Regions from separate parts of the Candidatus Accumulibacter necessarius genome, predicted to be linked through region 2. Evidence: riboswitches for the same ligand, from Rfam matches in the RefSeq annotation. Region 2 holds a riboswitch; the other holds the start of a gene.

Region 1 (15,794 bases), on a different contig from region 2:
GCTGTACGCTGTGGTTGGCCATGAACGGCGCCAGATGCGCCTTGAGACCGATCGGTCCCATGCCCGGACCGCCGCCGCCGTGCGGGATGCAGAAGGTCTTGTGCAGATTCATGTGGCTGACGTCGGCGCCGATCAGTGCCGGCGAGGTCAGGCCGACCTGCGCGTTGAGGTTGGCGCCGTCCATGTACACCTGGCCGCCATGCTGGTGCACGATGGCGCAGATATCCTTGACCGATTCCTCGAAGACGCCGTGCGTCGACGGGTAGGTGATCATCAGGCAGGCGAGGTTGGCCGCGTTCTGCGCCGCCTTGGCCGCAGGTCGGCAAGGTCGATGTTGCCGGCATCGTCGCAATCGACCACCACCACCCGCATGCCGCACATCTGCGCGGTGGCGGGTTGGTGCCGTGCGCCGACTTCGGGATCAGGCAGACCTTGCGCTGCGTTTCGCCGCGGCTGGCGTGATAACGTGCGATGGCGACCAGGCCGGCGTATTCGCCCTGTGCCCCCGAGTTCGGCTGCATGCAGATGGCGTCGAAACCGGTGATCGCCTTGAGCCAGGCTTTCCAGCTCGCCGATCATCTGCAGGTAACCCTGCGCCTGGTCGAGCGGGGCGAAGGGGTGGATGTCGGTGAATTCCGGCCAGGTGATCGGGATCATCTCGCTGCTGGCGTTGAGCTTCATGGTGCAGGAACCGAGCGAGATCATCGAGTGATCGAGCGCCAGATCGCGGTTCTGCAGCTTCTTGAGGTAGCGCAGCATCTGCGTGTTCGGTATGGTGCGTGTTGAATACCGGATGCGTGAGGATGGCGTCCTGGCGCAGCAGGCTGCCGGCAAGGTCGGGTCGGCCTGCTGCAGTTGCTCGTCGAGCGGCGTGAGGTCGGCGGTGACGCCGGTGATCAGCTTGATCAGAGGGTGATGTCGGCGCGTGTGGTCTTCTCGTTGACCGCGATGCCGAGTACGCCGGGCGATACCTGGCGCAGGTTGTAGCCAGCGTCGACCGCGGCCTGGTAGGCGCTCAGCGCATCGGCTGCCGAGGTCGACGCGCAGGGTGTCGAAGAAGTGCCTGGTGAGGACGGTGATTCCGGCACGCCGCAGCCTTCGGCGAGAATCGCGGCCAGGCGGTGGATGCGGCCGGCGATGCTGCGCAGGCCCTGCGGGCCGTGATAGACGGCATACATGCCGGCCATGTTGGCGAGCAGAACCTGCGACGGTGCAGATGTTCGAGTTGGCCTTTTCGCGCCGGATGTGCTGTTCGCGGGTCTGCAGCGCCATGCGCAGCGCCCGCTTGCCGCGGGCGTCGATCGAGACGCCGATGATGCGGCCGGCGACCGACGCTTGTGCTCGTCCCGGGTGGCAAAAAAGGCGGCGTGCGGACCCCCGAAACCGAGCGGGATGCCAAAACGCTGCGACGATCCGAGGGCGATATCGGCGCCCATTTCGCCCGGCGAGCGGAGCAGCACCAGCGCCATCAGATCCGAGGCGACGGCGACGACGCCGCCGCGTGATTTGACGGCAGCGATCGGTCCGCTGAGGTCGCTGACTTCGCCGTCGTCGTTCGGATACTGAAACAGCGCGCCGAAGACCTCCTGCTGCGCCGCCTCGTCCGGCGTGCCAAAGACCAGTTCAAAGCCGAAGAAGGCGGCGCGCGTCTGAGCACGTCGATGGTTTGCGGGAAGCAGGCCGGCGTCAACGAAGAACCGTTCGACTTCGACCTTGCTGACCCGGCGTGCCATGCTCATCGCTTCGGCGGCGGCGGTCGCCTCGTCGAGCAGCGAGGCGTTGGCCAGTTCGAGGCCGGTCAGGTCGATCACCATCTGCTGGTAGTTGAGCAGCGCCTCGAGGCGCCCCTGCGCGAGTTCTGCCTGGTACGGCGTGTAGGCGGTGTACCAGCCGGGGTTCTCAAGCACGTTGCGCAGTACCACGCCGGGGTCAGCGTGTCAGCGTAGCCCATGCCGATCATCGAGTGCTGCACGCGGTTGCGGCGGGCAATCGCCCGCAGCGCTGCCAGCGCTTCTCCTTCCGGGCGGGGCTCGGCGAGCGCCAGTGGCGCCGCCAGCCGAATCGCCGCCGGCACGGTCTGTTCGACGAGTTGCTCGAGGCTGCTCGCGCCGATGCTTGCCAGCATGGCAGTGATTTCACTGGCGTCGGGGCCGATGTGACGGTCAAGGAAATCGTCGCGCTGTTCGAGGGTGGCGAGCGACGGCAATGAGGGAGGGGACGAAAGGGGGGCAGGCATGGCGTCTTCCGGTAGCGCTTCCACTGGCCTAGGCGGCGTCAACGATTTGCTGGTAGGCGGCGGCATCGAGCAGGCCATCCAGGTCGCTGGCTGCGGCGGGCTTCATCCTGAACAGCCAGGCAGCATAGGCGTCCTGATTGACCAGTTCGGGGGCGTCGACCGCCGCCTGGTTGAGCTCGATGACGGTTCCCGTCAGCGGCGCGTAGACGTCGGCAGCCGCCTTGACCGATTCAACGACGGCGGCTTCCTGCTCGGCGGCGAGTTCGCGGCCGACCTCCGGCAATTCGATGAAAACCAGGTCGCCAAGCAGCTCCTGGGCATGATCGCTGATGCCGATGGTGACAGTGCCGTCCGCTTCGCGCGGACCCATTCGTGACTCCTGGTGTACTTGAGGTCGGCGGGGATGTTCATCTTCTCTCCTGATAAATAAGACCAAGTCTGGCCATTTAATGCCATGAAATCAAACGAGGATGTTGCCGTTTCTGACGAAAGCGGGTTTGACCACCCGGGCAGCGAGCCGTTTGTCGCGAATCGACACCTGGACCGTGTCGCCTATCGTCACGGCGAGTGGCAGGCGGGCGAGGGCGATCGATTGTTGCATCGTCGGGGAGAAGCTGCCACTGGTGATCTCACCGTTGCCATGGGTGGTGTGTACCGGTTGGTGGGCTCGCAGCACGCCGCGGTCGAGCAGCACCAGGCCGAGAAACTGGACTTGCTGCGGCCGGGCGAGGAGGGCGGCCTTGCCGACGAAGTCGCGCGGTGATACGAGATCGACCGTCCAGGCCAGGCCGGCGTCGAGCGGCGAAACTGTTTCGTCCATATCCTGGCCGTAGAGATTCATGCCGGCCTCAAGGCGCAGCGTGTCGCGGGCGCCCAGCCCACAAGGCCGCACACCCGCTGCAGCGAGTGCCTGCCAGAGGCCGTCGGCCCGGGCGGCGGGCAGGGTGATCTCGTAGCCATCTTCACCCGTATAGCCGGTACTGGCGATGAAGTGGTCGCCGACGACGGCGGCAAAGAAGGGCTTCAGCGCTTCACTGGCTGCCCGGCATTCGGGCAGCACCTGCCACACCTTCTGGCGAGCATGCGGTCCCTGGACAGCGATCATCGCCAGCGCCCCGGCGCCCTCGCGGCGGGGCGTGATGTCTACCGCAAGCTGCCACTCGTCGCGGCGGGCGGCCATCCAGTCCAGATCCTTCTCGGCGGTGCCGGCGTTGACCACCACCCGGTAGCTACGGTCGTCGAGGTAATACACGATCAGGTCATCGATCACCCCGCCGGCTTGGTTGAGCATGGCGCTGTACAGTGCCTTGCCGGGGACCTTCAGCCGCTCGACATTGTTGGCCAGCAGGCGACGGAGAAAAACACCGGCGTCGCGACCCGCCACATCAACGGCGCACATGTGCGAGACGTCGAACATGCCGGCGTCGCGGCGCACGGCGTGATGTTCCTCGATCTGTGAACCATAGTGCAGCGGCATCTCCCAGCCGCCGAAATCGACCATTCGGGCGCCGCTTCGGCGGTGGCAGGCATTGAGGACAGTTTTCTTCATCGTATCAATCCATAAGGAGCACTTGTTCGAGTGGATTCAAGAAACAGAAAAGGGGCGAACCCGAAACGAGTTCACCCCCCTGTCCATGTACCTGAGAGATTGTCGGGCGGCTACCCTCATTCGCAGCCGCTCTTGCCCCATCGGTGGGCGCTTCGCCAATAGCGTGCGCCGCTCTCCAGAGTTCATTGCACGAACGGTCCTTTTGCCTGAGCGTTTCCGGGTGGATTGCGCCGTCGGCGGCGACACTGTCGCCCTCTCCCATTCGCGGTGCGACTATAACGCGACGCGAGCCCGGCTCGCAAGGCAATCGTCGCTGGGGTGCGTCGCTACAGCGCAGCGAGGGGCGGTCGCCGGGCGGTGTCTGAAGGTTCAATTGTTGCCCCGGGGAGCCGGGCTCGGGTGCTTCAAGGGATACGCGTGGCTGCCGGGCCGGGGCGCTGCCTCAGCGGCGAGGTTCCTGCCGCGGGTGCTGCAACCCTCAGGGGCTTGAGGGGTCCACCTGCCGCAGGGAGGCATCAGAGCCTCGTCTTGCGAGTGCGAGGCGGTCGCCCTCGATCGCGTGGGCCAGGGGTGCGGTGTCGGTTTTTTTTACACTTGAGTTATCTTGAACGATTCGTGAATTATTAAACACTTGGTTTCATGGAACATTCCTTTTTGGGCACGAATATTGCTACTTTTTCACTGAGTCAGGTTTTGTTGAGGACGCACGGATGTTGCTTTCCGGGTTTCCGAAAGCCAAGACTTGTGAAGCCCATTAAAACCCTCATCAACCGGTCTGCGAAACGGACTGGTGATTGACGTGAAGGAGTTCTCAATGAATCTACTATCTAGCAAGACAAGAATCGCTTTGGCGGTGTTGGCAATGGCTGCTTCGGCCGGCGCGTCGGCCGCGCCGATTGGTATGCAGGTCACCGGAATCAGCAATACGTTTGCCGTTTATAACGCTGACGCTACAGGCGTGGGGCTACTCAGCCTCGGGGTATCTGACCTCGCGAATGCCCAAGCGGCCCTCAACGATGGTAACGGTGACGCCACGAAGCCCGGCGGCAACGTGGAACTCGGGAAGTACGGCGCGAAGCCAGTCGCGGTGATGACCGGTACGGTCGGTGGCAAGAACATCACACTGAGCGGCCTGGACAGCGATGACTGGACCGGTAACAACAATGCTCTGGCTTATCGCTACGTCGGCGGTGCGGCGGCTTCGATTAACCAGCCCTTGACTCAACAGCAGTTGGATTTTGCAGTAAACAGCTTCCTGACTGTTCCTGTGGGTACGCCTGTCACCAATCCGCTCGGCCTCAAGCCCTGGAACTTCGTCAGTGACCCCAATATTTCGTATGTCTACATTGACGGTCACACGGTCAATATCGGCCTGGCAGGTTTCTTCGACGCGTCGCAGGCCCTGGGGCAATTGTTTCCCGGCTTGGTGTTTCCCAAAGGGGCGCAAGTGAGCGAGGTCGTTGAGGTCACCTTGGGTAATGCCCATGAGTACCTGTTCGGGTTTTCTGCGACGAACTCCCTTGTTTTTACTAAAGATGGCTCGTATACAGGTAACTACAACGTGCAGATCCCCGAACCCGAATCGCTCGCGCTGCTGGGCATCGGTCTCGTCGGTCTGTTCCTCGGCCGTCGCCGTCGGGTCTGAGCGAGCCTGAGAGTTCACCGGCGCGCAAGCGCCGTGAGGTTCCAAGAGCAGAGCCCGCAAGGGCTCTGCTTGTGTCGAGCGTGACCAGTGTCCGGGGCGGCGCTGAAGCCTTGACTGTGAATTGCGGAGGTGGCCGTGGATTTGGCCGTTTTGTTCGGCGTGTGTCTGCTGGTATCCGGTGTGGCGATCCGAGTAGGTATTGCGCTTGCCGGCTATCTCGGAATCATGGATCACCCTGGCGGGCACAAGCAGCACCAGGCGAGTACGCCGTTTGTCGGCGGCTTTGGCTTGATGACTGTTGTCGTCAGCGCTTCTCTGTTGGCCGATACGTTTTTTGCTGATGTCACGCTTGCTCCCCTGAGCGGGATTCTTTTCGGCGCACTGGCCATCTTCCTCACCGGCCTGGTTGATGATATCTGGCGCCTTGGTTTCAAGCCCCGTTTCATCGTGCAGGCGCTGGTTGCGTTGTCGATGGTCTTCCTCGGCGGCGTCGAACTCCGCTCGCTTGGTGAGCTGGTTCCGGGCGTGGTCGTTGATCTCGGCTGGCTGGCTATTCCTCTGACCGTTTTCGCAACCATCGGCCTGATCAATGCTATCAACATGATGGATGGCATCGATGGCCTTTCAGGCACGGGGAGTCTGGTCAGTCTGGCGCTGACCGGCATCGTCGCGTATTACGGCAACGGAAGTTCCTATGTCTTTCTCATTGTTGCCCTGATGGGTGGCGTCGCAGGCTTCCTCTATTACAATCTCCGCTATCCGGGTAACCGCCGGGCGCGGGTTTTTCTAGGCGACAACGGCAGCATGTTGCTGGGCTTCCTCTTTGCCTGGTTGTTCATTGCCATGTCGCAGGGGGAGCAGGCGGCGATGACGCCGGTTACCGCGTTGTGGTTGTTGGCTCTGCCGCTGATGGATACCGTCGGCGTCATGCTGCGCCGTGTCTGGTTTGGCGGGTCGCCGTTCCGTGCTGACCGCAACCATCTGCATCATCTCTTTGTCCGCGCCGGGTTTCGGGTAAGCGACGTCGTTCTCCTTGCGGCTGTGATGCAAGTTCTCTTTGGCTTGATCGGGGTCTGTGGTTTCCTGCTGGGTGTCCCCGAGTATCTGATGTTCTGGCTGTTTCTCGGGGTTTTCGCGGTGTACTTCGTGGTCATCCTGCGGCCCGCACGCCTGGTTACCCGTCTGCGCCAGCTCAATCGCTGGCTGGGGCTGCCGTCGGTCCAGGTGCGCGGCATCTTTGTCGGCTATCTGCGCAGGGAGAAGTCTCCGGAGATTGTTGCGGTGATCTCGCAGGGACTTGGCAGCACTTATGATTTCCAGCTCGGTGTGTACGAGATGGACAGGTCTTCGACCGACGGCCGCAACGTCTATTGTGTCGTGCACATTCACACCGACGGCGACGAGCAGCTGATCGGCAACATACAGCGTGATGCGCGGCGCATCAAGAGGCGCATCGCCGGGCAGCCGGGACTTGAGGTACGTCTCTTGATGGGCCGTAGCAGCCCGAACTCTCGTGTGGGTGCCGGCGAGCCATTGCTACCGGGCAGCAGCCGGGAGGCTGATCGCCGTGGTGTCCGGAGCACCTTGATCTACTCGATGGAGCGTGGCTGCTGCCCGGTCGAGAGCACCGTTCCGGGGTTTGAAGTCAGCGTTCCACCCTCCTGCAGGTGAGTTGAGCACATGTTCAGCAGGATTCTCACAGTCTGTACCGGCAACATCTGTCGCAGCCCGGCGGCAGAGTTCCTGCTGCGTCAGCGTATCGAAAAAGCCGGGAAGCGGGTGGAAGCGCGCTCCGCGGGCATTGGCGCGCTGGTCGATCATCCGGCGGAAGAAGCCACCTGTGCGATGATGAATGCGCGTGGTGTGGACCTCAGTACACATCGTGCCAGCCAGCTCACGCCCGAGCGTCTGCGCTGGGCTGAACTCGTTCTGGTCATGGAAAAACACCACCGGGAGGCGGTGCTGGCGATGGACCCGACGGCGCGTGGCAAGACCTTCCTGCTCGGGCACTGGACGAGGACCGAGATTCCCGACCCGTATCGGCGAGGAGATGCAGCGCACGCGGAAGCTCTGCAGTTGATCGAGGATGCGCTCGATCCGTGGATCAGCAAGCTCTGCTGAGCTGGCTGTTCTTTGCGCGGGTGTGAAATAAGGCACTGGTCCCGAAGTCGACCGGCGTTATCCTTGCGTTCGGAACCGACGACTCCCCCGGCAGCACCAGCATCGCATTGTTCCGGCCGGGTGAAGGTTCCCAGGCTGCACACGGGGTTCGCCGGGGTTCGCCCAAGGCGCCTGGACGAGCACCGCCGGAGGTATGCCGGGCGGCTGTGAACGGGCTGATCAGGCCGACCACAGGCGCTGATGTCTTTGCGCGATGGTCCAGCCGGGGGTAAACTGCGCGGCGCCCGTTGACGAGAGGTTCTCGGCAGCCGCAATGAGGGAAAGATATGAGGAGTTCGGCATGAAGCTGTCCTTTGCCCGCCATGACGGGAGCCGTCGCTTGCTGGTGTGTGTCGCCGCGAGCCTGTTGGCGGGTTGCACCCTCATTCCCGGTAACCAGAATTACGGCAACCGTGAGGAGTCCGACGTCAGGCTGCCGGTGCAGCAGGGCGACTTGCTTGCGCCAGCCAACATCAAGATCAGACCGATTACCGCCGAACTGATCATCGACATGTTTCAGGCGGCGCGGCCGCCAATTGGCGATGGCACCAGCTCGGCGAAGGTGGCGGCGAAGGACAGTCCGCGTTTCATCGGTGACAACCCCGCGTCGGTGCCCGAGTACCGGCTCGGTCCGGGCGACATCATCTCGATCATCGTCTGGGATCACCCTGAACTGACCATTCCCGCGGGCAGTTTCCGTACGGCCGAGCAGGCCGGTACCGTGGTTGCCGAAGACGGAACGATCTTCTACCCCTACGTCGGGGTCATCAAGGCCCAGGGCAAGACGACTCGCGAGCTACGGGCGATCCTGTCGGACAAGCTGGCCAAGTACATCGAGCGCGTTCAGCTCGATGTGCGCATGGTCGCCTTCCGTAGCCAGCAGGTGTATGTCGTCGGAGAGGTGGCGAAGCCGGGTATTCAGCAGGTGACCGATATTCCGATGACCGTTCTCGATGCGGTCAATCGTGCCGGGGGTTTCACGCCCGAGGCGGATTTCAGCCGCGTGCTGCTGACCCGGCGTGGCACGACCTATCTGGTCGATATCCAGGCAATGTATGACTACGGTGCCAGCGAGCAGAATGCGCTGCTCGAGCAGGGCGACATCGTCAACGTCGCCGACCGCAGTTACAACAAGGTCTTCGTGCTGGGCGAAGTGACCAAGCCGGGCTCGCTGGTGATGAACAGGAAGCGTTCGACGCTTGCCGAAGCGCTCAGTGATGCCGGCTACATCAATCAGAGTACCGCCGATCCCCGCTGGATCTACGTCATGCGCGGCAACACCGATACGCCGGAACTGTTCCATCTCGATTCGCGTCTGCCCGACGCGCTGTTGCTTGCGGATCGCTTTCCGCTCCGGCCACGCGACGTCATCTATGTCGATACGGCACCAGTTGTTCGCTGGCAGCGTGTAATCGCGAACATCCTGCCGACCGCGACGATGCTTGATGTGACCAGCCGGACGCAGTACCCACTTTTTGGCGGACGGCAGCCGTAGCGCCGAAGCAGGGCTGGGCCGCGTGCGTGGCCGCATGGTAGCCGCGAGCCCTGTCGGCTGAGAACTGCCTGCTTGCTCGCACCACGCTCGGCCCGGCGCGCTGCCAGGCGACCACAACCACGGACAACCAATGGACAACGATCACTCAAGACCCTTTCCCAATACGGGCAGCGGCCCCGCTATGAACACGGCCGCCCCGCAGCCGATGCAGCAGGCTTCCGCTGACGAAGAGGATGAAGGCCTGGCTCTGGGCGAGATCATTGCCGTACTGATGGACTATCGCTGGCTGATCGCGGCGATCAGTCTTTTTGCGCTGGCCCTCGGTCTGGCGTGGGTGCTGGTGGCCAAGCCGGTCTACCGGGCGGATGGATTGCTGCAGATTGAAGAAAAGGGCTCGGGCGGGGCGCTCAAAGCCCTCGAGCCGCTGTTGGGTGACGATACGACTGTGTCTGCCGAGGTCGAAATCCTCACTTCGAGGATGGTTCTCGGACGAGTGGTGAACAAACTCAAGCTCGACATTGTTGCCATGCCGAGGACACTGCCGCTGATTGGCGGTGCGTTTGCCCGGCGCTATCAGGGCGACGAGCCGAACTCTGCGTGGCTTGGCTTTTCGAGTTTCGCCTGGGGTGGCGAACGGATCCAGGTCGATTCGCTCGACGTTCCCCCGCAGGCGCTCGATCAGCCACACGCCCTGATCGCCCGGGAGGGCGGTACGTTCGAAGTTTTTGACGACGATGACCGCCTGGTCCTCAAGGGAAAGGCAGGGACGCGCGCCAGCGACCAGGGCTACTCCATCTTTGTCGCGCAACTCAGAGCGCGGCCGGATACCCAGTTCCGGTTGACGAAACGCTCTGCCGAAGCGGCGATTGACGATCTGCGCAGCAGTTACTCGGTCAAGGAACGGGGCAAGAAGTCGGGCGTGCTTGAACTGAGCTTGCTTGGATCGCGCCCCGAGCAGATCGCTCTGGTACTGGATGACATCCTCAATACCTACGTCCGGCAGAACGTCGAGCGGCGGTCGGCTGAGGCCGAGAAAACGCTCAAGTTCCTCGAAACCCAGTTGCCTGCGCTCAAGACGCAGGTTGACAGCGCCGAAGCGGCCTACAACAGCTATCGCCAGAGCCGCGGCTCGCTAGACCTGAGCCTGGAGACGCAGGGCATCCTGAAGTCGCTGGTTGAAGTCGAGAATGCCGCGGTATTGCTCAAGCAGGAGCGCGACGAACTGCGCCAGAGTTTCACCCCGGAGCACCCCCGGATCCAGGCGGTAGACAACAAGCTGGCGCGCCTCAACGACCGCCGCAAGCAGTTTGACGGCGAGGTTTCGCGCCTGCCCGATACCCAGCAGACCGTTCTGCGGCTGGCGCGCGATGTCGAGGTTTCCAACCGGCTGTATACCGAGCTGCTCAACACGGCGCAGCAGTTGCGGGTATCCAAGGCCGGCACGGTCGGCGACGTGCGCGTCATCGATACCGCTGCCGTTGCGCGCAAGCCGGTTGGCGCAGGCCCGGTGGCGATCCTGGGAATTGCCCTGCTGCTCGGCCTGCTGGTCAGCATGGTGGTGATCTGGGTACTGCGTTCGCTGCGGGTGGTGGTGGAAGACCCGGAGATCATCGAGTCGCAGCTCGGCCTGCCGGTGTACGCGACGGTGCCTCACAGCAAGACCGAACTCGAGTTGTATCGCAAGGCGCGCGGCGGCGTCGAGGAACTGCTGGCGGTATCGTATCCGCAGGATGATGCGGTCGAGAGCCTGCGCGGACTGCGCACGACGCTTCACTTCGCGCTGCTCGACGCGCAGCGCAACTCGCTGCTGATCACCGGATCGAGTCCGGGCCTGGGCAAGAGCTTCATCTCCAAGAACCTGGGCGCGGTCCTGGCACAGGTCGACAAACGGGTCGTGATTGTCGATGCCGACCTGCGCCGGGGACACCTGCACCAGGAGTTCGGCCTCGAGCGGGCGGTCGGCGTTTCAGAGTACGTCGCCGGGCAGGCATCCCTTGAAGACCTCCTGAAGACCACCATGGTGCCCAAGCTGTGGGTGGTCACGACCGGCCAGATTCCACCGAATCCTTCCGAGTTGCTGATGCATCCGCGTTTTCAAGTGCTGCTGAGCGAACTCGCTGCGCGCTTCGATACGGTCATTGTCGATGCGCCGCCGGTGCTGGCGGTCTCCGATGCGGCGATCATCGGGCGGCATGTCGGCGCAACGCTGATGGTCGCGCGGGCAGGCAAGCACCCGATCCGCGAGCTCGAACAGGCGGTCAAACGGCTCAATCAGGCCGGCGTACAGGTCAAGGGCTTCGTTTTCAACGACCTCAACGTCAGTCGCCAGAATTACCGTTATGGCTACAAGGGTTACGTCTACCGTTACTCGTACAAGACCTAGACGTTTGGCTGCGAGCGGGGCTATTTGCCGGCAGATCCCTGGCTGGCAAGCCGCCGCCGCGCCTCGTAGAGGCAGACGCCGGTGGCGACCGACACGTTGAGGCTGGCAACCGAGCCGAGCATGGGGATGCTGACCAGTTGATCGCAGGTTTCCCGGGTCAGGCGACGCAGGCCGTCGCCTTCGGCACCGAGAACCCAGGCGCAGGCGACTGGCCACTGAGCAGCATAAAGATCGTCCTTTGCCTCGGCATCGGTGCCGACCAGCCAGATCCCGCGTTCCTTCAGTTCGCGCAATGTGCGGGCGAGATTGGTGACCGTGATGTACGGCACCGTTTCGGCCGCTCCGCTGGCCACCTTGATCGCCGTCTGGGTGAGGCCGACGGCGCGGTCCCTGGGCGCGATCACCGCATGCGCGCCGACGGCATCGGCGACCCGCAGGCAGGCGCCGAGATTGTGCGGGTCCTGGATGCCGTCAAGGACGAGCAGGAACGGCGCTTCGTCCAGCGTATCGAGCACGTCGTCGAGCGTCACGTGGCGTTGCGTCGAATCGACAGTGGCGATGACACCCTGATGCCGGGCGCCGGGAGCCATCGCTTCCAGGCGGACGGAAGGTACCGGCAGCACGCGCACCTTGGCGAACTCCGCGTGCGCCAGCAGGTCGCGCAGACGCGCATCGTGGCGCCCGGAATCGACATAGATCTCGCGCACCGCACCGGCGTCGTGACGCAACTTGGCCAGGGTCGAATGAAAGCCGAAAATCAGTCGTGAGTGGGATGTCATCGAGGGGCGAGGAGCCAGGTTGAGGGGGAAGGGCTGGAGGGGAACGGTTCAGGGGACGATGTGCTTGTTGACGGCAGATTGCCCAGCTTGCGTCTGGTTGACCGCGATCGTCTCCAGGGTTCGCGAGCGCCAGTCGAGCACCGCGGTGCGCATGCTCATCTGCTCGCCAAGGCGAGGAAACTCGGCGCGAATGACATCGGCGGCGAAGGTTGACAGAAAGCGAGACTTGAGCTCGGCGCGCGCGCGGTCCACGCCGATCTCGTCGTAGGGCACCGAAGCCAGCAGCAGGAAGCCGTCGTCCGGGATGCGTCCAGCCTGCATGTTGGCTTCGATGATGCCGGCAGCGCGGCGGATCGGGACGTCGAGGTTCGGACTGTAGGGGCCGATGATCAGCGCGATGTTCGGCGTATGCAGGAAGTCGAAACCGCGGCCAAGACAGATCATCCACTCGCGGTGTTCGATGTCGAGCAGCCGTTCATTGCGGCGAATCTGCGCGCGCACGTTCTCGATATGTTCGAGATTGCCGTAGAACAGCGGCAGCAGATCGGCCCGCATGCGTGCCGGCATGTCCGGCAGCAGGGCGGCGAGGCGCAGTTCGAGCGTCGCCCGGTCAGTCGAAGTCAGCGTCGCGAGGTCGAGCTTGTCGCCGGCCGTACCATGGATCACCAGCGCGTCCTCGTCGGTCTCGAAACCGCAGACCAGAGGGTAGACGGTGCCGTGATCGGTGCCGAAGATGTGTTCGATCTGACGCCGTATTTCGTAGGTGTGGGCGATCGCCGCTGCCGTGTCGTACTGAAAGCCGGCGCAGCCCCGCCGCGGGTCGCCCTGCGAGTAATGGTAGGTGACCAGGAAGACGACGTTGCGGCCGGCGCTGACGACGCGCTGCACCTGGTGGGCGAGGACCTCACCGAGGTGCGGCCAGCCGAGGTCGAAGATGCCGCCGAGGTTGCGAAACGGCATCAGGATACCGACCGGTGTGTTGGTGGCGACCGGAATGTTGATCCGGCCGTCCATGCACTTGAGGACCGCGATCGCTGTCGGGTGTTCGGCCAGATAGCGCTCGCGTGCCAGCCACGCTTCCGGGCTGCGGAAGATCGTGCTGTGCCGATCGGCGAGGCCGAACAGCCAGTCGATGCGTTCCTCGATGGGTTTTCCGTGGATGTCCATGGCGACCGGAGCCTTCAGACGGCAAACGCGGCCAGTTGCTGGCCGGGCATTCCACACCGCGGTTGCGGGCGGACGCTCACTAGTATCTTCGCGCTTGGCGCTCAGGTCAAACACTCCCGCCCGGCTGCTGGAGGTCGCGGTGCCGCCAGCCATCGAGGCCGCCCGGCAGGTGCTGCCGCTCAGACGATCATGCCGGCGCCGACGGTATTGTTCGACGACTCGTCGATGACGATGAAGGCGCCGGTGCCGCGGCTCTCCGAGTACGGATCGGCGAAAATCGGCTGCGCCAGCCGGAAGCTGACGCGGGCGATATCGTTCATCACCAGCCGCTCGGCCGCCTGCTGTTCCAGCGTGTTGACGTCGACCCGGTAGTCGATGCCGGCGAGCATCGCCTTGCTGTCGCGCGTGGTATGGCGAAGCAGGTACTTGCGGCGCGGGTCGAGCGGCGATTCCGACAGCCAGCAGAGCATGGCGTCGATCTGTTTGCTGACCATTGGCAGTTCGCCGCTCTTGACGATCATGTCGCCGCGCGAGATGTCGATCTCGTCGTCGAGCAGGATGGTGACCGACTGTTCGGCGACCGCGTGCGGTTGTGACTCGCCGAGCACCTGGATGTCCCGGACGCGGGTCTCGCGTCCGGAAGGCAGTACGGTCACCGCATCGCCAATGGCCAGCTCACCGGACTCCACCCGGCCCATGAAGCCGCGATAGTCGTGCAGTTCCGGGTTGGCCGAATCCTGCGGGCGGCAGACGTACTGCACCGGGAAGCGGAATTTCTCGGCGTGGGCGCTGTGGATCGCCGGCGCGGTCTCGAGGATCTCGAGCAGCGTCGGCCCGTCGTACCAGTCGAGGTGCTCGCCACGGTCAACGATCATGTCGCCGTTGAGCGCCGACATCGGGACGAAACGCACGTCCGCTATACCCAGCTCGGCGGCGAAGGCCAGGTAGTCATCCCTGATCTGCGCGAAGGTTTCGGGTGAGTAGTCGACCAGGTCCATCTTGTTGACCGCGACGACGATATGCCGAATGCCGAGCAGGTGCGCCAGGTAGGAGTGGCGCCGGGTCTGCGTCAGCACGCCCTTGCGGGCGTCGATCAGGATGATCGCCAGGTCGGCGGTCGACGCGGCGGTCACCATGTTGCGCGTATATTGCTCGTGGCCGGGGGCGTCGGCGATGATGTACTTGCGCGTACCGGTCGTGAAGTAACGATAGGCGACGTCGATGGTGATTCCCTGTTCGCGCTCGGCCTGCAGTCCGTCGGTCAGCAGCGACAGGTCGACGACGTCCAGCCCGCGTTTGGCCGAGGTGCGCTGGATGGCGTGCAGGGTATCGGCGAGGATCGTCTTGCTGTCGAACAACAGGCGACCGATCAAGGTGCTCTTGCCATCATCGACGCTGCCGCAGGTCAGAAAGCGCAGCAGGCCGTTGTCCGGGAGGGTTTCGGCGGGGAGTTTCTCGATCGCGGACATCAGAAATAGCCTTCCTTCTTGCGTTGTTCCATCGATGCGTCCGATGTCTGGTCGTCGAGGCGGGTCGCGCCGCGTTCGGTGATCGTCGTGATGGCCGTTTCGGCGATGATTCTGGCGACGGTGTCGGCATCGGACTCGACCGGCGCGGTGCAGGTGATGTCGCCGACGGTGCGAAAGCGGACCATCAGGTTCTCGATCGTCTCACCGGATCGCGCCGGCGTCACCTCGGTCACCGGCAGCAGGCCACCGCTGCGGCGAACGAGTGGGCGTCGGTGTGCAAAGTAAATCGACGGCAGGGCGAGGCGCTCGCGCTCGATGTACTGCCAGACGTCGATCTCGGTCCAGTTCGAGATCGGGAAGACGCGGATGTTCTCGCCCTTGAAGCTGCGCGCGTTGTAGAGATCCCACAGCTCTGGCCGCTGGCTTTTCGGATCCCATTGGCCGAACTCGTCGCGGAACGAGAAGATGCGTTCCTTGGCGCGGGCCTTTTCCTCGTCGCGGCGCGCGCCGCCGATGCAGGCATCGAAACCGAATTCCTCGATCGCTTCGAGCAGCGTCACCGACTGATGCTTGTTGCGCGGTTCGTCGGCCGACTTGAGAACGACGGTGCCGCGCGCCATCGAGTCCTCGACCGAGCGAACGATCAGGCGTTCGCCGAGCTCGGCCGCCCGCCGGTCGCGGAATTCGGTGACCTCGCGGTAGTTGTGGCCGGTATCGACGTGCAGCAGCGGGAAGGGAAAGCGGCCCGGGCGGAAGGCCTTCTCGGCGATGCGCAGCATGCAGATCGAGTCCTTGCCGCCGGAGAAAAGCAGAACCGGGGTGCTGCACTGGCCGGCGACCTCGCGCATGATGTGGATGGCTTCGGATTCCAGCCAGTCAAGGTGGGAAAGCCTGGCCTGGCCTGGCTGGGA
Region 2 (15,794 bases):
GCCTCCAGCGTTCGCGGCACCAGGGCCAGGCGCGCGAGCAGGTCGTCGCTGGTCTTTTCGGCCATTTCCCACAGACCGTTGTGGGCCGCATAGTCGCCGTAGCTGAAACCCATCGTTTGCAGGTGTTCGCGCAGCAGTTCGAAGTGGCCGGCCTCCTCTCTGGCGACGCCGATCCAGTCACGGTAGAAGTCGTGCGGCAGGCCGTCGAATCGCCAGGTGATGTCGAGCGCCAGGTTGACCGCATTCAGCTCGATATGGGCCAGCGAGTGAATCAGCGCCGCGCGTCCCTCAAGGGTGCTGACCGGTCGCTGGGCAAGCTGCGCCGGCGGCACCAGCAGCGGCCTGGCGGTGCGGCCGGGGAGTGTTTCGGCCAGCAGGCGGCTGCGATCGGGCGGGGCGAACTGCAGATCCTCCCGGGCTGGGGCCATGGCCTGGACGGCCGTGCACTTTTCGCGTGGACCGCTGATCAGCAGGGCGTCGAGGGCGAGTTGGCGCAGGTTCAAAGGGCTCCTTGCGGCATCGTCGACTGCGGTGCAGCGATGAAACCATAGCGTCCGGGTACTTCGGATCGGCGCAGCGAGTGCAACGGCACGCGACAGCCTTGCCAGGCAAGCGCCAGTTTCGTCGCGCCGGTCACCGGCTGCTCGATGGCTGCGAGGACGCTCGCGTCGTCGGCGACCTCGCCACTCGGCAGGCGCAGGCAGTGGCGCAGAGCGGGCAGGTCGCGGTCGCAGAGCAGGGCGATGCCGTCGTTGATCTCGATCAGCAGGTTGCCCTCTTCGTCGATGGCTGCGCTGCGGAACTCGTGGACGACTTCGCCGACATGCGTTGCGATCCGGTCTGCCGCCGTCAGGCGCAGAACCCAGGGCGTGTATTCGAGTTCGACGAATACCCGTTGTGGGCCGTTCTGCACGAAGTAATTGCCGTCCTCGTCATGCGCGTACTGTCGGTTCAGGAAATCGTTCAGGCCGCCGTGGGTGACCGCCTCGCCGCGCAGGCGCCAGCGGCCACGGCGGTCCAGCGACAGCCAGCCGTAACAGGCAGGCACATTCGGCCAGCGCAGCATGGCGCTGAAGTCAGGCTGACGCATGCTTCACCGGCGGCGCCCGGGTCCGTGAGACTTGCTGCCAATGCCGCCGGGCGTCGGCTCGAGCGCCGCGTCGCCGGGCACCTTAGAGCAGTTCCTCGATATCGCCTGCAATGGCGTCCGGGGCAGTGGCCGGCGCATAGCGTTGGGTCACTTCACCCTGGCGATTGACCAGGAACTTGGTGAAATTCCACTTGATTCCTTCGCTGCCGAGCAGGCCGGGTGCCGCCCTCTTCAGATACTGGTAGAGCGGGTGCGCGCCGTCGCCGTTCACCTCGATCCGGGCAAACATCGGGAAGCTGACACCGTAGTTCTTCTGGCAGAAACTCGCGATCTCCTCGGCCTCTCCGGGTTCCTGCGCGCCGAACTGGTTGCAGGGAAAACCGAGCACCACGAGGCCACGCTCACGATAGCGCTGGTAGAGCGCTTCGAGCCCTTCGTACTGCGGTGTAAAGCCGCATTTGCTGGCCGTGTTGACGATCAGCATGACCTTGCCCGCGTAGTCGCCAAGCGACTGGCTGCCGCCTGTGAGGCGCTCGGCGGTGAACTCATGAATTGCGCTCATCCTGATGTCTCCGGAAGTGAAATCGTTGTCTGGGGAGAGGGAAGTGTAATCAGAAATCGCCCGGGGTGCGCGCCGCTCCTGGTCACACTTCCAGCTCGTCGGTCGGCACGCAGGCACAGAAGAGGTGGCGGTCGCCATAAACGTCGTCCACCCGATTGACGCTCGGCCAGAACTTGTTTTCTGCTACCCAGGGCAGCGGGAAAACGGCCTCCCGGCGACTGTACGGTCGCTGCCATTCAGCGCCGACGATATCGGCCTGGGTATGTGGCGCATGCTTCAGCGGGTTGTCATCCGTCGGCCAGTGGCCCAGCTCGATCTGACGGATCTCTTCGCGGATGCTGATCATCGCCGCGATGAAGCGGTCGAGTTCGGCTTTTCCCTCCGACTCTGTCGGCTCGACCATCATCGTGCCGGCGACCGGGAAACTGACCGTCGGCGCGTGAAAGCCGTAGTCCATCAAGCGTTTGGCGATATCGATCTCGGAGATTCCTGTCGCTGCCTTGACTGGCCGGATGTCGAGGATGCATTCGTGCGCCACGCGCCCCTGGCTGCCGGTGTAGAGCACCGGATAGTGTGGCTGCAGGCGGCTGGCGAGGTAGTTGGCGTTGAGGATGGCCACTTGGGTGGCGCGCGTCAGCCCGCTGCCGCCCATCATCGCGATGTACATCCACGAGATGGGCAGAATCGAGGCGGATCCCCAGGGCGCCGCAGCCACAGCTCCCTGGCCAGCGTGCGGGCCACTGATCGGCTGTACGCTGTGGTTGGCCATGAACGGTGCCAGATGCGCCTTGAGGCCGATCGGTCCCATGCCCGGTCCGCCACCGCCGTGCGGGATGCAGAAGGTCTTGTGCAGATTCATGTGGCTGACGTCGGCGCCGATCAGCGCCGGCGAGGTCAGGCCGACCTGGGCATTGAGGTTGGCGCCGTCCATATACACCTGGCCGCCATGCTGGTGCACGATGGCGCAGATCTCCCTGACCGATTCCTCGAAGACGCCATGCGTCGACGGGTAGGTGATCATCAGGCAGGCGAGACTGGCCGCGTTCTGCGCCGCCTTGGCCGCCAGGTCGGCAAGGTCGATGTTGCCGGCCTCGTCGCAGTCGACCACCACCACCCGCATGCCGCACATCTGCGCAGTGGCCGGGTTGGTGCCGTGTGCCGACTTCGGAATCAGGCAGACCTTGCGCTGCGTCTCACCGCGGCTGGCGTGATAACGTGCGATGGCGACCAGGCCGGCGTATTCGCCCTGTGCCCCCGAGTTCGGCTGCATGCAGATGGCGTCAAAACCGGTGATCGCCTTGAGCCAGCTTTCCAGTTCGCTGATCATCTGCAGGTAACCCTGCGCCTGATCGAGCGGCGCGAAGGGGTGAATGTCCGTGAACTCGGGCCAGGTGATCGGGATCATCTCGCTGCTGGCGTTGAGCTTCATGGTGCAGGAACCCAGCGAGATCATCGAATGGTCGAGCGCGAGGTCACGGTTCTGCAGCTTCTTGAGGTAGCGCAGCATCTGGTGTTCGGTATGGTGCGTGTTGAATACCGGATGCGTGAGGATGGCGTCCTGGCGCAGCAGAGCGGTCGGCAAGGTCGGGTCGGACAGCTGCAGTTTCTCGTCGAGCGGCGCGAGGTCGGCGGTGACGCCGGTGATCAGTTTGAGCAGAGTGGTGATGTCGGCGCGTGTGGTCTTTTCATTGACCGCGATACCGAGCACGCCGGGCGAGACCTGGCGCAGGTTGTAGCCCCCTTCAACCGCGGCCTTGTAGGCGCTCAGTGCATGGCTGCCGAGGTCGATGCGCAGGCCGTCGAAAAAGTGCCTGCTGATGACGGTGATTCCGGCGCGCCGCAGTCCCTGCGCCAGAATCGCGGCCAGGCGGTGGATGCGACCGGCGATGCTGCGCAGACCTTGCGGGCCGTGGTAGACGGCGTACATGCCGGCCATGTTGGCAAGCAGAACCTGCGACGTGCAGATGTTCGAGTTGGCCTTCTCGCGCCGGATGTGCTGTTCGCGGGTCTGCAGCGCCATACGCAGCGCCCGCTTGCCGCGGGCGTCGATCGAAACACCGATGATGCGCCCGGCCACCGACCGCTTGTGTTCGTCCCGGGTGGCAAAAAAGGCGGCGTGCGGACCCCCGAAACCGAGCGGGATGCCGAAACGCTGCGACGATCCGAGGGCGATATCGGCACCCATTTCACCCGGTGAGCGGAGCAGCACCAGAGCCATCAGGTCCGAGGCCACGGCGACGACGCCACCGCGTGACTTGACGGCAGCGATCGGCCCGCTGAGGTCGCTGACTTCGCCCTCGTCATTCGGATACTGAAACAGCGCCCCGAACACCTCCTGCTGCGCCGCCTCTTCGGGCGCACCGAAGACCAGTTCAAAGTCGAAGAAGGAGGCGCGCGTCCGCAGTACGTCGATGGTTTGCGGGAAGCACGCGGCATCAACAAAGAACCGTTGCGACTTCGCCTTGCTGACCCGGCGTGCCATGCTCATCGCTTCGGCGGCGGCTGTCGCCTCGTCGAGCAGGGAAGCGTTGGCGAGTTCGAGGCCGGTCAGGTCGATCACCATCTGCTGGTAATTGAGCAGCGCCTCGAGGCGCCCCTGTGCGAGTTCCGCCTGGTACGGCGTGTAGGCGGTGTACCAGCCCGGGTTCTCAAGCACGTTGCGCAGAACCACGGTGGGGGTCAGGGTGTCGGCGTAGCCCATGCCGATCATCGAATGCTGCACGCGGTTGCGGCGGGCAATCGCCCGCAGCGCGGCCAGCGCTTCTCCCTCCGGGCGGGGCTCGGCAAGCGCCAGTGGCGCCGCCAGCCGGATTGCCGGCGGCACGGTCTGTTCGACCAGTTGCTCGAGGCTGCTCGCGTTGATACTTGCCAGCATGGCAGCGATTTCACTGGCGCTCGGGCCGATGTGGCGGTCAAGGAAATCGTCGCGCTGTTCGAGGGCGGCGAGCGAAGGGGACGAGGGTGAGGGCGAAAGGGGGGCAGGCATGGCGTCTTCCGGTAGCGCTTCCATTCGCCTAGGCGGCGTCAACGATCTGCCGGTAGGCGGCGGCATCGAGCAGGCCATCGAGGTCGCTGGCTGCCGCCGGCTTCATCCTGAACAGCCAGGCACCATAGGCGTCCTGATTGACCAGCTCGGGGGCATCGACCGCCGCCTGGTTGACCTCGATGACGGTTCCAGCGATCGGCGCGTAGACGTCGGCGGCTGCCTTGACCGATTCAACGACAGCGGCTTCCTGCTCGGCGGCGAGTGCGCGGCCAATATCCGGCAGTTCGATGAAAACCAGGTCGCCAAGCAATTCCTGGGCATGGTCGCTGATGCCGACGGTGACGGTGCCGTCCGCTTCGGCGCGGACCCATTCGTGACTTCTGGTGTACTTGAGGTCGGCGGGGATGTTCATCTTCTCTCCTGATAAATAAGATCAAGTCTGGCCATTTAATGCCATGAAATCAAACGAGGATGTTACCGTTTCTGACGAAAGAGGGTTTGACCACCCGGGCAGCGAGCCGCTTGTCGCGAACCGCCACCTGTACCGTGTCGCCGATCGCCGCGGCGAGCGGCAGGCGGGCGAGGGCGATCGATTGCTGCATCGTCGGCGAGAAGCTGCCACTGGTGATCTCGCCGTCGCCATGGGTCGTGTGTACCGCCTGGTGCGCTCGCAGCACGCCGCGGTCGAGCAGTACCAGGCCGAGAAACCGGACTTGCTGCGGCCGGGCGAGGAGGGCGGCCTTGCCGACGAAGTCGCGCGGTGATACGAGATCGACCGTCCAGGCCAGGCCGGCGTCGAGCGGCGAAACTGTTTCGTCCATATCCTGGCCGTAGAGATTCATGCCGGCCTCAAGGCGCAGCGTGTCGCGGGCGCCCAGCCCACAAGGCCGCACACCCGCTGCAGCGAGTGCCTGCCAGAGGCCGTCGGCCCGGGCGGCGGGCAGGGTGATCTCGTAGCCATCTTCACCCGTATAGCCGGTACTGGCGATGAAGTGGTCGCCGACGACGGCGGCAAAGAAGGGCTTCAGCGCTTCACTGGCTGCCCGGCATTCGGGCAGCACCTGCCACACCTTCTGGCGAGCATGCGGTCCCTGGACAGCGATCATCGCCAGCGCCCCGGCGCCCTCGCGGCGGGGCGTGATGTCTACCGCAAGCTGCCACTCGTCGCGGCGGGCGGCCATCCAGTCCAGATCCTTCTCGGCGGTGCCGGCGTTGACCACCACCCGGTAGCTACGGTCGTCGAGGTAATACACGATCAGGTCATCGATCACCCCGCCGGCTTGGTTGAGCATGGCGCTGTACAGTGCCTTGCCGGGGACCTTCAGCCGCTCGACATTGTTGGCCAGCAGGCGACGGAGAAAAACACCGGCGTCGCGACCCGCCACATCAACGGCGCACATGTGCGAGACGTCGAACATGCCGGCGTCGCGGCGCACGGCGTGATGTTCCTCGATCTGTGAACCATAGTGCAGCGGCATCTCCCAGCCGCCGAAATCGACCATTCGGGCGCCGCTTCGGCGGTGGCAGGCATTGAGGACAGTTTTCTTCATCGTATCAATCCATAGGGAGCACTTGTTGGAGTGGATTCCAGAAACGGAAAAGGGGCGAACCCGATTAGAGTTCACCCCCCTGTCCATGTACCTGAGAGATTGTCGGGCGGCTACCCTCATTCGCAGCCGCTCTTGCCCCATCGGTGGGCGCTCCGCCAACAGCGTGCGCCGCTCTCCAGAGTTCATTGCACGAACGGTCCTTTTGCCTGAGCGTTTCCGGGTGGATTGCGCCGTCGGCGGCGACACTGTCGCCCTCTCCCATTCGCGACGCGACTATAACGCGCCGGGGGCTCGGCTCGCAAGGCAATCGTCGCTGGCGTCGGTCGTCGCGGTGCAGCGAAAGGGCATCGCCGGGCGGTGCGCAGCCCTTCAACTGTGCCTCGGGAGGCGGGATTCGGGGTCTTCAAGAGACATGCCTGGCCGCGGCGGCGGGGTCCCCCTCCGCGGCGCGGCCCCTGCCGCGGGGCTGCACTTCGCAGGGACTACAGGGGGCTAGGTGCTCCAGGGGGCAACAGAGCCTCGCTTCGCGAGAGCGAGGTGGTCGACCGGGAGCGGGTGGGCCATGTGTGGGGTGTCGGTTTTTTTTACACTTGAGTTATCTTGAACGATTCGTGAATTATTAAACACTTGGTTTCATGGAACATTCCTTTTTGGGCACGAATATTGCTACTTTTTCGCTGAGTCAGGTTTTGTTGAGGACGCACGGATGTTGCTTTCCGGGTTTCCGAAAGCCAAGACTTGTGAAGCCCATTAAAACCCTCATCAACCGGTCTGCGAAACGGACTGGTGATTGACGTGAAGGAGTTCTCAATGAATCTACTATCTAGCAAGACAAGAATCGCTTTGGCGGTGCTGGCGATGACCGCTTCGGCCGGCGCGTCGGCTAATTTCGTGGGTGTGAATATGGTGGTGACCGGCATTGCCGGTGGTAACAACAACATTCTCTGGAGCAACGTCGGGGGTGTGCTTTACCCCTCGCAAAACCCGAATAAGGCACAGGCGCAGGGCGCACTTGATGATCCAGCGCCCGGCAGTAACGTCGAGCTCGGAAAGTTCGGCTCGGGTGGCGCGATGGCGGGCACGGTCAACGGCAAGCCTATCGAGCTGAGTGGGCTTGAAATTGGTGACTGGAATACCACCGGACTTGATCGACGGTATATTCAGGCTGCGGCAGTGGCGAATCTTGGCCGATCGTTGACCGCTGGCGAATTGGCAGATGCACTCAAGGCTTTCTACCTGCCGTCACTTCCCGGTGGCTTCGCACCTTGGCAATTGGTAAGTGATCCCAACATTTCTTACGTTTACATCGACGGGCACACGGTCAATATCGGCCTGGCCGGATTCCTTGACGCGGGGCCCATTCTCGAGGAGCTGTTCAAGCCAATCAAGCTGCCTCCGAAGGAAGGATATTATCAAGCAAGCGAAGTAGTCGAAGTGACTCTGGGCGGCAGCGTCCATGACTACCTCTTCGGTTTTTCGGCCACCAATTCCGGCGTTTATGCTGTCGGTAGCGACTTCATGGAGGTCAACGGGGTTCGCATCCCTGTGCCGTTCGAGTTGCGTTCGTACTCCGGCAACTACAACGTGCAGATCCCCGAACCCGAATCGCTGGCGCTGCTGGGCATCGGTCTCGTCGGTCTGTTCCTCGGCCGTCGCCGTCGGGTCTGAGCGAGCCTGAGAGTTCACCGGCGCGCAAGCGCCGTGAAGTTCCAAGAGCAGAGCCCGCAAGGGCTCTGCTTGTGTCGAGCGTGACCAGTGTCCGGGGCGGCGCTGAAGCCTTGACTGTGAATTGCGGAGGTGGCCGTGGATTTGGCCGTTTTGTTCGGCGTGTGTCTGCTGGTATCCGGTGTGGCGATCCGAGTAGGCATTGCGCTTGCCGGCTACCTCGGAATCATGGATCACCCTGGCGGGCACAAGCAGCACCAGGCGAGTACGCCGTTTGTCGGCGGCTTTGGCTTGATGACTGTTGTCGTCAGCGCTTCTCTGTTGGCCGATACGTTTTTTGCTGATGTCACGCTTGGTCCCCTGAGCGGGATTCTTTTTGGCGCACTGGCCATCTTTCTCACCGGCCTGGTTGATGATATCTGGCGCCTTGGTTTCAAGCCCCGTTTCATCGTGCAGGCGCTGGTTGCGTTGTCGATGGTCTTCCTCGGCGGCGTCGAACTCCGCTCGCTTGGTGAGCTGTTTCCGGGCGTGGTCGTTGATCTCGGCTGGCTGGCCATTCCTCTGACCGTTTTCGCAACCATCGGCCTGATCAATGCTGTCAACATGATGGATGGCATTGATGGCCTTTCAGGCACGGGGAGTCTGGTCAGTCTGGCGCTGACCTGCATCGTCGCGTATTACGGCAACGGAAGTTCCTATGTCTTTCTCATTGTTGCCCTGATGGGTGGCGTCGCAGGCTTCCTCTATTACAATCTCCGCTATCCGGGTAACCGCCGCGCGCGGGTTTTTCTAGGCGACAACGGCAGCATGTTGCTGGGCTTCCTCTTTGCCTGGTTGTTCATTGCCATGTCGCAGGGGGAGCAGGCGGCGATGACGCCGGTTACCGCGTTGTGGTTGTTGGCTCTGCCGCTGATGGATACCGTCGGCGTCATGCTGCGCCGTCTCTGGTTTGGCGGGTCGCCGTTCCGTGCTGACCGCAACCATCTGCATCATCTCTTCGTCCGCGCCGGCTTTCGGGTAAGCGACGTCGTTCTTCTTGCGGCTGTGATGCAAGTTCTCTTTGGCTTGATCGGGGTCTGTGGTTTCCTGCTGGGTGTCCCCGAGTATCTGATGTTCTGGCTGTTTCTCGGGGTTTTCGCGGTGTACTTCGTGGTCATCCTGCGGCCCTCAAGCCTGGTTATCCGTCTGCGCCAGCTCAATCGCTGGCTGGGGCTGCCGTCGGTCCAGGTGCGGGGCATCTTTGTCGGCTATCTGCGCAGGGAGAAGTCTCCGGAGATTGTTGCGGTGATCTCGCAGGGACTTGGCAGCACTTATGATTTCCAGCTCGGTGTGTACGAGATGGACAGGTCTTCGACCGACGGCCGCAACGTCTATTGTGTCGTGCACATTCACACCGACGGCGACGAGCAGCTGATCGGCAACATACAGCGTGATGCGCGGCGCATCAAGAGGCGCATCGCCGGGCAGCCGGGACTTGAGGTACGTCTCTTCATGGGCCGTAGCAGCCCGAACTCTCGTGTGGGTGCCGGCGAGCCATTGATACCGGGCAGCAGCCGGGAGGCTGATCGCCGTGGTGTCCGGAGCACCTTGATCTACTAGATGGAGCGTGGCTGCTGCCCGGTCGAGAGCACCGTTCCGGGGTTTGAAGTCAGCGTTCCACCGTCCTGCAGGTGAGTTGAGCACATGTTCAGCAGGATTCTCACAGTCTGTACCGGCAACATCTGTCGCAGCCCGGCGGCAGAGTTCCTGCTGCGTCAGCGTATCGAAAAAGCCGGGAAGCGGGTGGAAGCGCGCTCCGCGGGCATCGGCGCGCTGGTCGATCATCCGGCGGAAGAAGCCACCTGTGCGATGATGAATGCGCGTGGTGTGGACCTCAGTACACATCGTGCCAGCCAGCTCACGCCCGAGCGTCTGCGCTGGGCTGAACTCGTTCTGGTCATGGAAAAACACCACCGGGAGGCGGTGCTGGCGATGGACCCGACGGCGCGTGGCAAGACCTTCCTGCTCGGGCACTGGACGAGGACCGAGATTCCCGACCCGTATCGGCGAGGAGATGCAGCGCACGCGGAAGCGCTGCAGTTGATCGAGGATGCGCTCGATCCGTGGATCAGCAAGCTCTGCTGAGCTGGCTGTTCTTTGCGCGGGTGTGAAATAAGGCACTGGTCCCGAAGTCGACCGGCGTTATCCTTGCGTTCGGAACCGACGACTCCCCCGGCAGCACCAGCATCGCATTTTTTCGGCCGGGTGAAGGTTCCCAGGCTGCACACGGGGTTCGCCGGGGTTCGCCCAAGGCGCCTGGACGAGCACCGCCGGAGGTATGCCGGGCGGCTCTGAACGGGCTGATCAGGCCGACCACAGGCGCTGATGTCTTTGCGCGATGGTCCAGCCGGGGGTAAACTGCGCGGCGCCCGTTGACGAGAGGTTCTCGGCAGCCGCAATGAGGGAAAGATATGAGGAGTTCGGCATGAAGCTGTCCTTTGCCCGCCATGACGGGAGCCGTCGCTTGCTGGTGTGTGTCGCCGCGAGCCTGTTGGCGGGTTGCACCCTCATTCCCGGTAACCAGAATTACGGCAACCGTGAGGAGTCCGACGTCAGGCTGCCGGTGCAGCAGGGCGACTTGCTTGCGCCAGCCAACATCAAGATCAGACCGATCACCGCCGAACTGATCATCGACATGTTCAAGGTGGCGCGGCCGCCGATTGGCGATGGCACCAGCTCCGCGAAGGTGGCAACGAAGGACAGTCCGCGTTTCACGGGTGACAACCCCGCGTCGGTGCCCGAGTACCGGCTAGGTCCAGGCGACATCATCTCTATCATCGTCTGGGATCACCCTGAACTGACCATTCCGGCGGGCAGTTTCCGGACGGCCGAGCAGGCGGGTACCGTGGTTGCCGAAGACGGGACGATCTTTTATCCCTACGTCGGGGTGATCAAGGCCCAGGGCAAGACGACCAGCGAGCTACGGGCGATGCTGTCGGCCAAGCTGGCCAAGTACATTGAGCGCGTTCAGCTCGATGTGCGCATGGTCGCCTTCCGTAGCCAGCAGGTGTATGTCGTCGGCGAAGTGGCGAAGCCGGGGATTCAGCAGGTGACCGATATTCCGATGACCGTTCTCGATGCGGTCAATCGTGCCGGAGGCTTCACGCCGGAGGCGGATTACAGCCGCGTGCTGCTGACCCGGCGCGGCACGACCTATCTGGTCGATATCCAGGCGATGTATGACTACGGTGCCAGCGATCAGAATGCGCTGCTTGAGCAGGGCGACATCGTCAACGTCGCCGATCGCAGTTACAACAAGGTCTTCGTACTTGGCGAAGTGACCAAGCCGGGCTCGCTGGTGATGAACAGGAAGCGTTCGACGCTCGCCGAAGCGCTCAGTGATGCCGGTTACATCAATCAGAATACCGCCGATCCACGCTGGATTTACGTGATGCGCGGCAACACCGATACGCCTGAGCTGTTCCATCTCGATTCGCGTCTACCTGATGCGCTGTTGCTCGCCGATCGCTTTCCGCTGCGGCCACGCGACATCATCTATGTGGACACGGCACCGGTTGTTCGCTGGCAGCGCGTAGTCGCGAACATCCTGCCGACTGTGAATATGCTCAATTTGACTAGCCAGACCTACTTCCCACTTCTCGGCGGACGGCAGCCGTCGCGTTGAAGCAGAGCTGGGTGGCTTGCCCGGGCGCTCGGTGGGCCTTGTCGGCTGAGGACCGCCGGCTTGCTCGCATCACGCTTCGCCCGGCGCGCTGCCCGGCGACCACAACCACGGACAACCAATGGACAACGATCAGTCAAGACCCTTTCCCAATGCGGGCAGCGTCCCCGGTGTGATCACGGCCGCCATGCAGCCGATGCAGCAGGCTTCCGCTGACGAAGAGGATGAAGGCCTGGCGCTGGGCGAGATCATTGCCGTACTGATGGACTATCGCTGGCTGATCGCGGCGATCAGTCTCTTCGCGCTGGCCCTCGGTCTGGCGTGGGTGCTGGTGGCCAAGCCGGTGTACCGGGCGGACGGATTGCTCCAGGTCGAAGAAAAGAGCTCTGGCGTTGGCTCGCTCAAAGCCTTGCAACCACTTCTCGGTGACGATACGACGGTTTCCGCCGAGGTCGAGATCCTCAGCTCGCGGATGGTTCTTGGACGAGTGGTAAATAAACTCAAGCTCGACATCGTTGCCGTGCCGAGGACGCTGCCGCTGATTGGCGGTGCGTTTGCCCGGCGCTATGAGGGCGACGAGCCGAACTCAGCGTGGCTTGGCTTTTCGAGCTTCGCCTGGGGTGGCGAACGGATCCAGGTCGATTCGCTCGACGTTCCCCCGCACGCGCTCGACCAGCGACACACCCTGATCGCCCGGGAGGGCGGTACGTTCGAAGTTTTTGACGACGATGACCGCCTGGTCCTCAAGGGAAAGGCAGGGACGCGTGCCAGTGACCAGGGCTACTCCATCTTTGTCGCGCAACTCAGAGCGCGGCCGGATACGCAGTTCCGGTTGACGAAACGCTCTGCTGAAGCGGCGATTGACGATCTGCGTCGCAACTACTCGGTCAAGGAACGGGGAAAGAAGTCAGGCGTTCTCGAGCTGAGCCTGATGGGGTATGACCCGGCAGAGATCGGTCTAGTGCTGGATGATGTCCTCAATACCTACGTCAGGCAGAACGTCGAGCGGCGGTCGGCTGAAGCCGAGAAAACGCTCAAGTTCCTCGAAACCCAGTTGCCTGCGCTCAAGACACAGGTTGACAGCGCCGAGGCGGCTTACAACAACTATCGCCAGAGCCGCGGCTCGCTCGACCTGAGCTTGGAGACGCAGGGCATCCTGAAGTCGCTGGTTGAAGTCGAGAATGCCGCGGTACTGCTCAAGCAGGAGCGCGACGAACTGCGCCAGAACTTCACCCCGGAGCACCCCCGGATCCAGGCGGTAGACAACAAGCTGGCGCGCCTCAACGACCGCCGCAAGCAGTTTGATGGCGAGGTGTCGCGCCTGCCCGATACACAGCAGACCGTTCTGCGGCTGGCGCGCGATGTCGAGGTCTCCAACCGGCTATACACCGAGCTGCTCAACACGGCACAGCAGTTGCGGGTATCCAAGGCCGGCACGGTTGGCGACGTGCGCGTCATCGATACCGCTGCCGTCGCTCGCAAGCCGGTTGGTGCGGGCCCGGTCGCGATCCTGGGAATTGCCCTGCTGCTAGGCCTGCTGGTCAGCATGGTGGTGATCTGGGTACTGCGTTCGCTGCGGGTGGTGGTGGAAGACCCGGAGATCATCGAGTCACAGCTCGGCCTGCCGGTGTACGCGACGGTGCCTCACAGCAAGACCGAACTTGAGTTGCATCGCAAGGCGCGCGGCGGCGTCGGTGAACTGCTGGCGGTATCGTATCCGCAGGATGACGCGGTCGAGAGCCTGCGCGGACTGCGCACGACGCTGCACTTCGCACTCCTAGACGCCCAGCGTAACTCGCTGCTGATCACCGGATCGAGTCCGGGCCTGGGCAAGAGCTTCATCTCCAAGAACCTGGGCGCGGTTCTGGCACAGGTCGACAAACGGGTCGTGATCGTCGATGCCGACCTGCGCCGGGGACACCTGCACCAGGAGTTCGGCCTCGAGCGGGCGGTCGGCGTTTCAGAGTATGTGGCGGGCCAGGCATCCCTTGAAGACCTCCTGAAGAGCACGATGGTGCCCAAGCTGTCGGTGGTCACGACCGGCCAGATTCCACCGAATCCTTCCGAGTTGTTGATGCATCCGCGTTTTCAAGTGCTGCTGAGCGAACTCGCTGCGCGCTTCGATACGGTCATTGTTGATGCGCCGCCGGTGCTGGCGGTCTCCGATGCGGCGATCATCGGGCGGCATGTCGGCGCAACGCTGATGGTCGCGCGGGCGGGCAAGCACCCGATCCGCGAGCTCGAACAAGCGGTGAAGCGGCTCAATCAGGCCGGCGTACAGGTCAAGGGCTTTGTTTTCAACGACCTCAACGTCAGTCGCCAGAATTACCGTTACGGCTACAAGGGTTACGTGTACCGTTACTCGTACAAGACCTAGACGATTGGCGGCGAGGGGGCTATTTGCTGGCAGATCCCTGGCTGGCACGCCGCCGCCCGCGCCTCGTAGAGGCAGACGCCGGTGGCGACCGACACGTTGAGGCTGGCAACCGAGCCGAGCATGGGGATGCTGACCAGTTGATCGCAGGTTTCCCGGGTCAGGCGACGCAGGCCGTCGCCTTCGGCACCGAGCACCCAGGCGCAGGCGACTGGCCACTGAGCAGCATAAAGATCGTCCTTTGCCTCGGCATCGGTGCCGACCAGCCAGATCCCGCGTTCCCTTCAGTTCGCGCAAGCTGCGGGCAAGATTGGTGACCGTGATGTAGGGCACCGTTTCGGCCGCTCCGCTGGCCACCTTGATCGCCGTCTGGGTGAGGCCGACGGCGCGGTCCCTGGGCGCGATCACCGCATGCGCGCCGACGGCATCGGCGACCCGCAGGCAGGCGCCGAGATTGTGCGGGTCCTGGATGCCGTCAAGGACGAGCAGGAACGGCGCTTCGTCCAGCGTATCGAGCACGTCGTCGAGCGTCACGTGGCGTTGCGTCGAATCGACAGTGGCGATGACACCCTGATGCCGGGCGCCGGGAGCCATCGCTTCCAGGCGGACGGAAGGTACCGGCAGCACGCGCACCTTGGCGAACTCCGCGTGCGCCAGCAGGTCGCGCAGACGCGCATCGTGGCGCCCGGAATCGACATAGATCTCGCGCACCGCACCGGCGTCGTGACGCAACTTGGCCAGGGTCGAATGAAAGCCGAAGATCAGTCGTGAGTGGGATGTCATCGAGGGGCGAGGAGCCAGGTTGAGGGGGAAGGGCTGGAGGGGAACGGTTCAGGGGACGATGTGCTTGTTGATGGCAGATTGCCCAGCTTGCGTCTGGTTGACCGCGATCGTCTCCAGGGTTCGCGAGCGCCAGTCGAGCACCGCGGTGCGCATGGTCATCTGTTCGCCAAGGCGAGGAAACTCGGCGCGAATGACATCGGCGGCGAAGGTTGACAGAAAGCGAGACTTGAGCTCGGCGCGCGCGCGGTCCACGCCGATCTCGTCGTAGGGCACCGAGGCCAGCAGCAGGAAGCCGTCGTCCGGGATGCGTCCAGCCTGCATGTTGGCTTCGATGATGCCGGCAGCGCGGCGGATCGGGACGTCGAGGTTCGGACTGTAGGGGCCGATGATCAGCGCGATGTTCGGCGTATGCAGGAAGTCGAAACCGCGGCCAAGACAGATCATCCACTCGCGGTGTTCGATGTCGAGCAGCCGTTCGTTACGGCGAATCTGCGCGCGCACGTTCTCGATATGTTCGAGATTGCCGTAGAACAGCGGTAGCAGATCAGCTCGCATGCGTGCCGGCATGTCCGGCAGCAGGGCGGCGAGGCGCAGTTCGAGCGTCGCCCGGTCAGTCGAAGTCAGCGTCGCCAGGTCGAGCTTGTCGCCGGCCGTACCATGGATCACCAGCGCGTCCTCGTCGGTCTCGAAACCGCAGACCAGAGGGGTACACGGTGCCGTGATCGGTGCCGAAGATGTGTTCGATCTGACGCCGTATTTCGTAGGTGTGGGCGATCGCCGCTGCCGTGTCGTACTGAAAGCCGGCGCAGCCCCGCCGCGGGTCGCCCTGCGAGTAATGGTAGGTGACCAGGAAGACGACGTTGCGGCCGGCGCTGACGACGCGCTGCACCTGGTGGGCGAGGACCTCACCGAGGTGCGGCCAGCCGAGGTCGAAGATGCCGCCGAGGTTGCGAAACGGCATCAGGATACCGACCGGTGTGTTGGTGGCGACCGGAATGTTGATCCGGCCGTCCATGCACTTGAGGACCGCGATCGCTGTCGGGTGTTCGGCCAGATAGCGCTCGCGTGCCAGCCACGCTTCCGGGCTGCGGAAGATCGTGCTGTGCCGATCGGCGAGGCCGAA

The links. A riboswitch is a leader RNA that binds a small molecule or an ion and turns the genes downstream of it on or off. The one in region 2 is predicted to bind glycine.
Region 1: another riboswitch for glycine. It lies ahead of gcvT (glycine cleavage system aminomethyltransferase GcvT); the one in region 2 lies ahead of gcvT (glycine cleavage system aminomethyltransferase GcvT).

What each region holds. Positions count from the first base shown of each region.
Region 1 covers NZ_JAZKUM010000005.1:59,139-74,932, forward strand. The annotation lists partial or broken gene gcvP (aminomethyl-transferring glycine dehydrogenase) at 1-2,236, opposite strand, end outside; partial or broken gene gcvH (glycine cleavage system protein GcvH) at 2,265-2,647, opposite strand; gene gcvT (glycine cleavage system aminomethyltransferase GcvT) at 2,697-3,785, opposite strand; glycine riboswitch at 3,863-3,966, opposite strand; glycine riboswitch at 3,970-4,056, opposite strand; gene V5B44_RS14160 (NF038130 family PEP-CTERM protein) at 4,600-5,430, shown strand; gene V5B44_RS14165 (MraY family glycosyltransferase) at 5,566-7,101, shown strand; gene V5B44_RS14170 (low molecular weight protein-tyrosine-phosphatase) at 7,111-7,551, shown strand; gene V5B44_RS14175 (hypothetical protein) at 7,771-7,893, opposite strand; gene V5B44_RS14180 (polysaccharide export protein) at 7,892-9,085, shown strand; gene V5B44_RS14185 (polysaccharide biosynthesis tyrosine autokinase) at 9,267-11,468, shown strand; gene rlmB (23S rRNA (guanosine(2251)-2'-O)-methyltransferase RlmB) at 11,489-12,247, opposite strand; gene V5B44_RS14195 (hypothetical protein) at 12,296-13,414, opposite strand; gene cysN (sulfate adenylyltransferase subunit CysN) at 13,594-14,883, opposite strand; gene cysD (sulfate adenylyltransferase subunit CysD) at 14,883-15,794, opposite strand, start outside.
Region 2 covers NZ_JAZKUM010000007.1:289,566-305,359, forward strand. The annotation lists gene V5B44_RS19635 (ferritin-like domain-containing protein) at 1-503, opposite strand, end outside; gene V5B44_RS19640 (DUF2946 family protein) at 500-1,090, opposite strand; gene V5B44_RS19645 (glutathione peroxidase) at 1,173-1,652, opposite strand; gene gcvP (aminomethyl-transferring glycine dehydrogenase) at 1,735-4,638, opposite strand; gene gcvH (glycine cleavage system protein GcvH) at 4,667-5,050, opposite strand; gene gcvT (glycine cleavage system aminomethyltransferase GcvT) at 5,100-6,188, opposite strand; glycine riboswitch at 6,266-6,369, opposite strand; glycine riboswitch at 6,373-6,459, opposite strand; gene V5B44_RS19665 (NF038130 family PEP-CTERM protein) at 6,999-7,856, shown strand; gene V5B44_RS19670 (MraY family glycosyltransferase) at 7,992-9,452, shown strand; gene V5B44_RS19675 (low molecular weight protein-tyrosine-phosphatase) at 9,537-9,977, shown strand; gene V5B44_RS19680 (hypothetical protein) at 10,197-10,319, opposite strand; gene V5B44_RS19685 (polysaccharide export protein) at 10,318-11,517, shown strand; gene V5B44_RS19690 (polysaccharide biosynthesis tyrosine autokinase) at 11,636-13,891, shown strand; partial or broken gene rlmB (23S rRNA (guanosine(2251)-2'-O)-methyltransferase RlmB) at 13,888-14,671, opposite strand; partial or broken gene V5B44_RS19700 (hypothetical protein) at 14,720-15,794, opposite strand, start outside.